Regions from separate parts of the Peribacillus sp. V2I11 genome, predicted to be linked through region 1. Evidence: riboswitches for the same ligand, from Rfam matches in the RefSeq annotation. Region 1 holds a riboswitch; each other region holds the start of a gene.

Region 1 (3,282 bases):
AGCCTTTTGAGGGGGGATTATATGAATGAATATAAAGTAACGGTCAGGAATGGCAGTACCTTGATTTTGTCGGAAATCATTAAAGCTGAAGATGAAAGAGAAGTCCTTGGCACTCTTTTGATTTCCAGCGAATTATTTAATCAACCATTTACCGACATCAGGATTTTAGAACGCTGATTTGTGCCTGCCCGTTCCATTTGTTACACTGTAATAAATCTTAATACGGTAGGCGATATTATGTGTGGACGTTTCACCCTTTTCACTGACATTGAAGAAATAAAAGAACGGTTTGATATTCAAGGATCATTTGATGGGGAATACCAATTCAACTACAATATTGCTCCCTCCCAACCCGTGCTCTCCGTCATTAATGACGGGGCAAGGAATCGACTTGGATATCTTAGGTGGGGACTCATTCCTTTCTGGGAAAAAGACGAAAAAGTGGGCTATAAAATGATCAATGCCAGAGCGGAAACCATTGCAGAGAAAGCAAGCTTCAAGAATGCGTATAAGAAGAAGAGATGCTTGATAATCGCTGACTCTTTTTATGAATGGAAGAAGACACCAGAGAGAAAAATACCGATGCGAATAAAACTGAAGAATCATGCTCCATTTGGAATGGCCGGTCTCTGGGAATCCTGGAAATCTCCTGATGGCATCAGCATCTATTCATGCTCCGTTATAACAACCGTTCCTAATGAGCTAATGACCAGCATTCATGATCGTATGCCTGTCATCCTTAAACCAGAAGATGAAAAAGATTGGTTGAATCCATCCATTAATGATCCTGCATATCTGCAACAATATTTAAAGTCATTCGATTCGGAACAGATGGAAGCATTTGAGGTATCGACTGATGTGAACTCGACTAAAAATAATTCACCTAACCTAATACAAGAAATTTGTTGAGAGGTCATTAGACCTCTTTTTATATTAATTCCGCTCCAAAATGGATATATTTTGTGTTTTATCCAAATATAACAAGAGTTTCATTATTGAAATAAACTGATTAACTGCACATGTCAAGATCTCTTTATAATCCTTAATAGTGCATGTGAAACATTTTAAAACTAAACCTTGCGAAAATAGACAAAATGCTGTACTCTTATATTTGCTTTTCAATACGACTTTCGATGTCACTTTCACAAACTCAGATGGTTTCGGCAAGTTTCCAGCCTGGTACTTTTCTGGTAGACATCGTAATATTTGATAAATTATATAATTTAGATCTTCTTATCAAGAGAGACGGAGGGACTGGCCCGAAGATGTCTCGGCAGCAGACTTAATAGGAGTGCTGTGCCAAATCCAGCAGGCTGATTTTCGCCTGAAAGATAAGGAGGGTGTTTTTTATAAATTAAAAGACCTCTTCTTGTTGTTTAATAGAAGGGGTCTTTTTTATGCCGACAGTTTTTAGCTATAGCTCCATGACTGGATAATCAAGTTCAAATTGGTAATTTGCGAAAACTGTTAACAGAATAAGAGCTGTGACACATGTCATGGGAAAAATAAAAAGAGGTGTTCATCATGAGTGCAAACAATAAAGGGAATCCATGGGCATTGATCCCATTTGTCGTATTTTTAATTTTATTTATAGGGTCCGGAATCATCACTAAAGATTTTTATTCATTTCCAGTGATTGTAGCGATTTCAATTGCATCAGCAGCTGCCTTGGCAATGAATCGGAAAGAGACATTCAATCATAAGGTTGATATCTTCTGTAAAGGTGCCGGGGACGCCAATATTATGTTAATGGTTATCATTTTCCTTTTAGCCGGCGCTTTTGCCGAAGTTGCAAATGGCATGGGGGCAGTTGAATCAACGGTGAATCTTGCCTTAGCTGTTTTTCCGCAAAATCTATTAATGGTAGGGATTTTCATTATTGCTTGTTTTATTTCTTTATCTATGGGGACAAGCATGGGAACGATTGTTGCCCTAGCACCTATCGGGGTTGGAATTAGTGAGCAAACCGATATTTCGCTTGCCTTTTCAATGGCGGCCGTTATTGGCGGTGCGATGTTTGGGGATAACCTATCCTTCATATCAGATACGACAATTGCTGCAGTTCGAACGCAGGGAACGAAAATGAAGGATAAGTTTAAGGTGAATTTTTTCATTGTTTTACCTGCGGCCATCATCACATGTGTCATCCTTGGAATTTTAACGATGGGTGAACAAGCCGACATCTCCCAACATTCTTATAATTGGGTGAAGATTCTTCCATATCTTTGCGTATTGATCACTGCCTTGGCAGGAGTCAATGTGTTCCTGGTCCTTTCCATCGGAATCATATTTGCCGGAATTATCGGCTTGGCGGATGGAAGTTATCAACCGTTAGGTGTCATTCAAAAAATCGGAGAAGGGATGGCGGGAATGTATGAAATCTCTTTCCTTGCCATTTTAATTGCAGGCATGGTAGCTGTAATCAAGCATAATGGCGGGATCGATTATCTTCTCCACCTCGTGACCCGAAACAGCAAAACAAAAAAAGGGGCGGAATTCAGCATTGCCGGGCTTGTTGGTTTGACGAACCTTTCCACGGCAAATAACACGATTTCGATTATCATTGCCGGGCCACTTGCCAAAAATATCGCTGAAAAGTATGGGATCGATCCACGTAAATCGGCGAGCTTGCTTGACGTTTTTGCCTGTTGTATCCAAGGGTTGATTCCATATGGGGCACAACTGCTTGTTGCAGCAGGGGTAGCAAAGATTTCTCCGATCAGCATCTTGCCGTATTCATATTACCCAATACTAATTGGACTTTGTGGAGTCGTTGCCATCTTGATTGGTTATCCGCGGTTTCAGCCAGTAGATGATGAAACGAAGAAACGTACTTCTTAAAATGAGAATAATTATGAAAAAACACCCTGAATCATTGGATACAGGGTGTTTTCTGTATGGGTTAAATACATAAACATAATCAAGTTTTCTCGCACTTATATAGTATGAATGTTTAAAAAGTAATTAAGGCCGTCTTCCATTTATCTGCTTAATTCCGGTCCATATTGATAATGGTTGTGTGTGCGACATTTGTTATGAATAGAGGACAACACCAACTAAACCAGATAGAATAATTACATAGGCTGGGTGCCAGCGTAATTTCATTAGGGCAAATAACGATAATCCAAAAACGAGTAATAAGCTTATCGTATGCCATGAAAAGTTCAGGGCCATCATATGATTGGAAAGTGCAAAGCTGATTGCTGCAAAAAGGATTAAACTTGTGACAATGGGTCTTAGTCCATAAAACATGGATTGAATAACTGGATAATGATTCAATTT
Region 2 (3,282 bases), 4.7 Mb from region 1:
AAGTTTGATGTTCCATTTCGAAGGGGCACTACAGGGAGCGATTCTTCATCATCCAATGGTGCCAAGACGTGGGATTGCTTTACCCCCCCTTTCGGATATACCAGTATTTATTGCTGCAGGTAAAAACGATCCGATTTGCCCGGCACAAGAAACTGATGAACTTAATCAAATTTTACTGCAAGCTGGTGCTAGGGTGGATATTCACTGGGAAAATTACGGTCATCAGTTAACACGTTCAGAAGTCGAGGCAGCAGGTTCATGGTTTCATAAGAACTTTATATAAGAATGAAAGAGGGAATGAAGATGATTTCAGTTAATCCTGAAAGTCTGACTGAACGGGAAAATTATAAGTTTTTGACTGGAAGCATTATACCGAGACCTATAGCCCTGGTTACGACACAATCCGAAACCGGTACAATCAATATAGCGCCGTTCAGCTTTTTCAACATAGTCAGTTCCAATCCTCCGATGATTTCCATTTCTGTTCAACGGAAAGAAGGAGTTTCAAAGGACACAGCCCGAAATGCAATTCAAACAGGTGAATTCGTTGTTCATATCACTGATGAAAATAATGTTGCTGATGCAAATCGAACGGCCAAGGAACTCCCCTCTGACGAAAGCGAATTGGGTCTTACTAATTTCACGACGGCTGTTAGTGATAAGGTATCCGTACCTGGATTGCAAGAAGCGAAGGTACGCTTTGAATGTACATTGGAGCATACGTTACCATTGGCAGGTTCCCTGGATAAACCTGGTTGTGATTTATTGATAGGGAAAATAGTCTGCTATCATATAGAGCAAGATATTTACCATAATGGCCGAATTGACCAGAATGGGCTAAAACCTGTAGCAAGATTAGCGGGTCATACTTATACAAAACTTGGGGAATTATTTGAAATAGAACGTCCTTAAGGGAAAAGAAAAAAATGGCGTCATCTTTTAAGATGTCGTCAATTTTTTAAACCAAATTTATCCCGGTTAACTTTATCTGCAATTTTAATACGGTGAGCGACAGTTCCAAAGACTAGCAATCATTTCAATGCCGGAGGTCATGATTGTTGGAATATAAAAGAAAGTCTTTACAAACGAAACAAAACTTGACAAATTTTTCATAGATTGATAAAGTTATAAAAAAATAATTTCTTATCCAGAGAGGTGGAGGGACTGGCCCTATGAAACCTCAGCAACAGGTCTATAAAGACACTGTGCTAATTCCAGGGGGTGAAACCTTGATAGATAAGACCGTACGTGTTTATTTGTCAGTAACGCACTCTTTTTTAGAGTGCGTTTTCGTTTTTTCTGGATGCAAGATTAAGGAGAGTAAAATGGAGAACAAAAGGAAGCATGATTTTCAAAGGCAAATGCAAGCAAGGCATATAATAATGCTATCGCTTGGCGGGGTGATTGGAACTGGTTTATTCTTAAGTTCGGGTTATACGATTCACCAGGCTGGCCCGTTTGGCACCATCCTTTCGTATCTGATTGGAGCATTAGTGGTTTATCTAGTCATGTTATGTCTAGGTGAACTGGCAGTACATATGCCCGAGACAGGTGCGTTTCATAGCTACGCAGCCAAATATATCGGACCAGGGACAGGGTATACAGTAGCCTGGTTGTACTGGCTAACTTGGACTGTTGCACTAGGTTCGGAATTCACGGCTGCAGGATTGTTGATGCAGAGATGGTTTCCATCAATAAGTGTCTGGATATGGAGTGCTCTATTTGCCATTTTGGTCTTGGCATTAAATGTGTGGACCGTTAAGTTTTTCGCTGAATCCGAATTCTGGTTTGCGTCCATAAAGGTATTTGCTATTGTGATATTTATTATTCTGGGAGCTGCGGCAATGGTAGGTTTTATTCCAATAATTAATTCACAATCAGCTCCGTTATTTTCCAATTTCACAAGTGCAGGTTTATTTCCGAATGGTGCTTTTGCCATTCTAATGACGATGCTCGCGGTGAATTTTGCATTTTCCGGAACTGAATTAATCGGAATTGCAGCTGGAGAAACTGTGAATCCAGAAAAAACGATACCAAAGGCAATCCGTATGACATTATGGAGATTGATTATCTTTTTTGTAGGAACCATCGTTGTTTTATCCGCATTATTGCCTATTTCGGATGCAAGCGTTTTAGAGAGCCCCTTTGTTACAGTTCTGGAACGGATCGGAATGCCATATGCAGCGGATATTATGAACTTTGTTATATTAACTGCCATTTTGTCTGCTGCAAACTCAGGACTATATGCCTCATCCAGGATGCTTTGGTCACTTGCAGATAAGAAAACTATATCACCAATATTTGCAAAATTGACAAAACGGGGTGTTCCGGTAAATGCAGTCATTTTCAGTATGTTGGGCGGTGGTTTAGCCCTTTTCTCGAGTATTATTGCACCGGATACAGTATACATAGTGCTTGTATCCATTTCCGGACTAGCCGTGGTTGTAGTTTGGATGAGTATTAGCGCGTCACAGTTTCTATTTCGCAGACGATTTATAAAAGATGGAAATTCAGTAAATGATTTGGCTTATCATACACCTTTATATCCACTCGTACCTATCGTTTCTTTTATGCTATGTCTTGCCTCTTGCATAGGAATTGCATTCGATCCTACACAACGAATTGCACTATATTGTGGCATACCTTTTATTTTGTTTTGCTATGGAAGTTATTATCTGACACAAACTATAAAGAAAAGAGGAGTAAAACATGAAGAATAAAATCAACCCAATTGACGCAATTTTACGAGATCATTCAGTCATGATTTTGGATGGAGCTTTAGCTACAGAGCTTGAAAGGCATGGGTGTGATTTGGACGATCCCCTGTGGTCTGCTCATGTATTGCTTGAAAATCCAGAAGTGATTTATCAGGTTCACTCTGACTACTTTCGTGCGGGTGCTGACTGTGCTATAACGGCAAGCTACCAAGCAACAGTTGAAGGTTTCGCCCTACGAGGAATACAAGAAAAAGAGGCTTTGGAGCTAATCCGGAAAACGGTTTTACTTGCAAGAAAAGCAAGAGATGAATTTTGGAAGGAAGAATATCAAACGATTAGACCTAAACCATTGGTTGCTGCATCAGTCGGACCTTATGGGGCTTATCTTGCAGATGGTTCAGAGTATGTAGGGAACTATGGTGTTTCAGAAGAAACTTTAGCGGCATTTCATCGCTCACGAATATCAGCTTTGATTGATGCAGGAGCTGATATTTTAGCATTTGAAACGATTCCTTCCCTGCAGGAAGCAAAAGTATTACATTCAATATTGAAAGATTATCCAGAA
Region 3 (3,282 bases), 5.0 Mb from region 1:
TTGATATACTAATGTCGCTTCCAATTGCTTATCTGGGGTGTAAATATCGGAAACGGATAGAACCCCGTATGTTTCACCTTCATGAGTCAACGTTACTTCTTCACCTATAGTAAGGGTTTCTGCCGTTTCTTCGGTCAAAGGCAGCGTAATCGGGATGCTCCATACATGCCCACTGCTAAGCCTCATATCCTTGACCACTGTCTCATAGTCACTTTTTGTAAAGAATCCTTTAATCGGACTGTAGGCACCAGTGCCTATCAATTCAAGATCACTTAAAGCAATTTCATCGATTTCGATGGACTTTGTTATTTTACTAAAATCATATTTTGGTTCCCAAAGATCGATTAATGTTCCTCCGTGCGGTAAACTGATTGTCATGCTAATTTCCCCCTATGGTTTCTATTTATTTAAGATAAATGCAATCCGCATTCCGTTTTTTGAGCTCCTTGCCAACGGCCTGAGCGTAAATCATCTGCATTGAAGGCAGGTGCCGTACACGTTTTACATCCAATGCTCGGATATCCATTATCATGCAGGATATTATATGGAAGTCCGTTTTTGTGGGCGTAGCGCCAAACATCTTTCCACGTCCATTGTATAAGTGGACATATTTTAACTGACTTGAACTTATTATCCTTATTGATATACTCGGTCAGAGCCCTTGTTTCAGATTGCTCCCTCCGCAGTCCCGAAAGCCAGGCTGTTGCCGTTGAAAGCACATCGGTAAGCGGAATGATTTTACGGATGTTACAGCACTTATTGGAATCACTAAGCCATAATTCATCCCCATACTCCGCTGCTTGTTCCTCAAGCGTCAAGGCAGGTTTCTTCATTTCGATCGAAAGCTTTGGATATCGCTTTTTCACTTGCTCGATCAATTGGTAAGTTTCCTCAAAATGAACATCTGTATCAAGGAAAACTATTTTTGCCGAAGGATTGACCTTCGCCAATAAATCCGTAAGCACGATGCCTTCAATACCAAAACTACAAGCATAAATCAGTTTGTTTCCATAATGGTCATTCGCCCATTGCAGAACTTCCAAAGCACCTTTTGTCTCACTGTCTTCAGGAAATACAGGTAAATCCCCTGTGTTGAAATTGTCATAGTTTATTAATGCAGCCAACTTTGTAGCCCCCTCTAAAAACTTGCTGTATCAGGTTAGAGTAACTGTTGATCGATACCCGTTGTAATCTTCCTCAGTTTTTATGATTCTAGGAAAAAGAGACGAATCTAACCAATACTCTCCTTATATCAGTTAAACCCGCCTCTAGTTTTTCTAGTCAGCAGATACCTTATTTAATTCTTAATTTTTCATTTCTTTCCATTTGAATGATTTTACCATCCTGGACAATAAGTGTAATGGATCCATATTTCATTGAATTAAGCATTTCTTGAAGTCGTTCAAATATTTCTTCAAGCTGATTCTCTTTATCCAAACCAGTTCCTCCTTTAAGAAAATCCGCGAATATTTTATTTTCAACGCTGATTAAATGAATTTCTTAGATTTATATAATTCCATACAACCTTACATTGTTATGGTTTACCTATAATTCTTCAAAAAAACAAAAATCTTTCCATGATGGAAAGATCCCAAGGTAAATATCTTTACCTTATCTTCCAAAATGATCAACATTTTGTTGGAGGTAGCACCTTGCATCCATCATGCAGGTTGCTGGACTTCAAAGGGCCAATTCCCTCCGTCGCTCTGGATAAGTTTTATTATTTTAAATATTAACATATATTTAATCCTTGTCAATGGAGTTTTCTTATAAAATAACTTGGTTTAATATTATGGATGAACTGTTACTTTTATACACACTATTCAAATTATGATTTTATGTTCATATAAATACGAAAATAGACTCTTCTTTTAAGATAAGGTCTCCAAAAAATTAAGTCTATTTTCATAAATAAGCCTATTATTGACGCCTGTCATTACTTGAAAAAATAATTTCTCGAATTCCAGTCCTTTTGTAGAAGGGAATACTTGAAGTCATTAATTTCTTAACTGTATCGCTTCTACAAATTCTTGAACTTGACTCTGGACGCGATCAATTAAATGCAAATCATTAATCGGGTTTTCTGAATTCTGTTTATCTATTTCCTTATCAACAAAATAAATGCCCTGCATCGGCTCGCCTTTTAATATTGAAATTAATGGTTTAAGCGCATAGTCAATCGCCAATAGATGCCTGTTACTTCCACCTATCATGATTGGCAGCACTGGCTTACCCTTAAAAGCACCTTCTGGCAGCAAATCAATCAAGGCTTTCAATACACCTGTATAAGAAGCCTTATAAACCGGTGAACCAATAATGATTCCTCTAGCTGCTTTAATTCTCTCTGAAAGCTTTAAGATATCTTCGCTATTGTATTTCCCTTGGAATAAATCATCTGCTGAGAAATCCGTAATTGAGAAATAAGCTGTGGTAAATCCTTCGTTTTCGACTAATGATTGAATATGTTTTAGTGAAATGTCCGTTCTTGATGGAATAGCAGGACTTCCTGATAAAATTACGATATCGCTCATTTAATACCCCTCCAATGTTACATGATTTCCAGATAAAATCTTCGTAAAGCATTTCGTGCAATATGCATTTATCGTAATAGTCTGAAAAATATAAGTCAAATCTTACACTCGGGTTTAATAAATTCACCAGTTGACTTCATAGACTCTGAATGAAAATAAAACGGTCATATTTGCGGCTTGATGCTCATGCCCTTCAATATGACCGTTTCATTATGTATGATTTTGTTTACCATGAATACCATATACTAAAAGTTGAGCAATGCTCTTAATTCGTTCAGAAGTAAAATATGGTTCCTTTTTTTGTTGATGGATCTCATAATGTGTAGATAATGCCAATGTGAAAGAAATGATCCCTACATTAAATAGGACAATATCAGAGATATATTGTATCTCTCCGCTATCTATTCTCTTCTGTATTTCAATATGCTTGGCATTTGGCTTGAAAATCTGATCTACATATTGCTTTGAAATATCTTGATCGAATTGTGTTTCCCTAAATAATATCGAAAACTGTTCTTTATTTTCAAGAATTTTTTTTATCATGGTGCAAACATGATTCTCCACTAGATCTTCCGTAGAGAGATGGCTTGTCCCATCTTCATATTCCTCTTTTTCATTAGGGGTAATCGTAGCCAATAGCAAATCTTTTTTGCTGTCAAAGTATTTGTAAATAGTAGCTTCGGAAACATTGCATGCTGAGGCAATTTCATTCGTTCTTGTCATGTCAAAACCTTTAGTGGCAAAAAGAGTC

What was found. A riboswitch is a leader RNA that binds a small molecule or an ion and turns the genes downstream of it on or off. The one in region 1 is predicted to bind S-adenosylmethionine.
Region 2: linked by a shared signal. The riboswitch ahead of mmuP (S-methylmethionine permease) and the one ahead of QFZ73_RS00155 (Na+/H+ antiporter NhaC family protein) in region 1 are both predicted to bind S-adenosylmethionine.
Region 3: linked by a shared signal. The riboswitch ahead of QFZ73_RS24385 (YezD family protein) and the one ahead of QFZ73_RS00155 (Na+/H+ antiporter NhaC family protein) in region 1 are both predicted to bind S-adenosylmethionine.

What each region holds. Positions count from the first base shown of each region.
Region 1 covers NZ_JAUSYW010000001.1:31,857-35,138, reverse strand. The annotation lists gene QFZ73_RS00165 (hypothetical protein) at 22-177, shown strand; gene QFZ73_RS00160 (SOS response-associated peptidase) at 238-909, shown strand; SAM riboswitch class I at 1,231-1,338, shown strand; gene QFZ73_RS00155 (Na+/H+ antiporter NhaC family protein) at 1,525-2,841, shown strand; gene QFZ73_RS00150 (chromate transporter) at 3,034-3,282, opposite strand, start outside.
Region 2 covers NZ_JAUSYW010000001.1:4,779,925-4,783,206, forward strand. The annotation lists gene QFZ73_RS23420 (alpha/beta hydrolase) at 1-283, shown strand, start outside; gene QFZ73_RS23425 (flavin reductase family protein) at 304-912, shown strand; SAM riboswitch class I at 1,141-1,243, shown strand; gene mmuP (S-methylmethionine permease) at 1,326-2,720, shown strand; gene mmuM (homocysteine S-methyltransferase) at 2,710-3,282, shown strand, end outside.
Region 3 covers NZ_JAUSYW010000001.1:4,987,361-4,990,642, reverse strand. The annotation lists gene sat (sulfate adenylyltransferase) at 1-378, opposite strand, end outside; gene QFZ73_RS24390 (phosphoadenylyl-sulfate reductase) at 408-1,112, opposite strand; gene QFZ73_RS24385 (YezD family protein) at 1,294-1,437, opposite strand; SAM riboswitch class I at 1,609-1,717, opposite strand; gene ssuE (NADPH-dependent FMN reductase) at 1,998-2,531, opposite strand; gene QFZ73_RS24375 (TetR/AcrR family transcriptional regulator) at 2,742-3,282, opposite strand, start outside.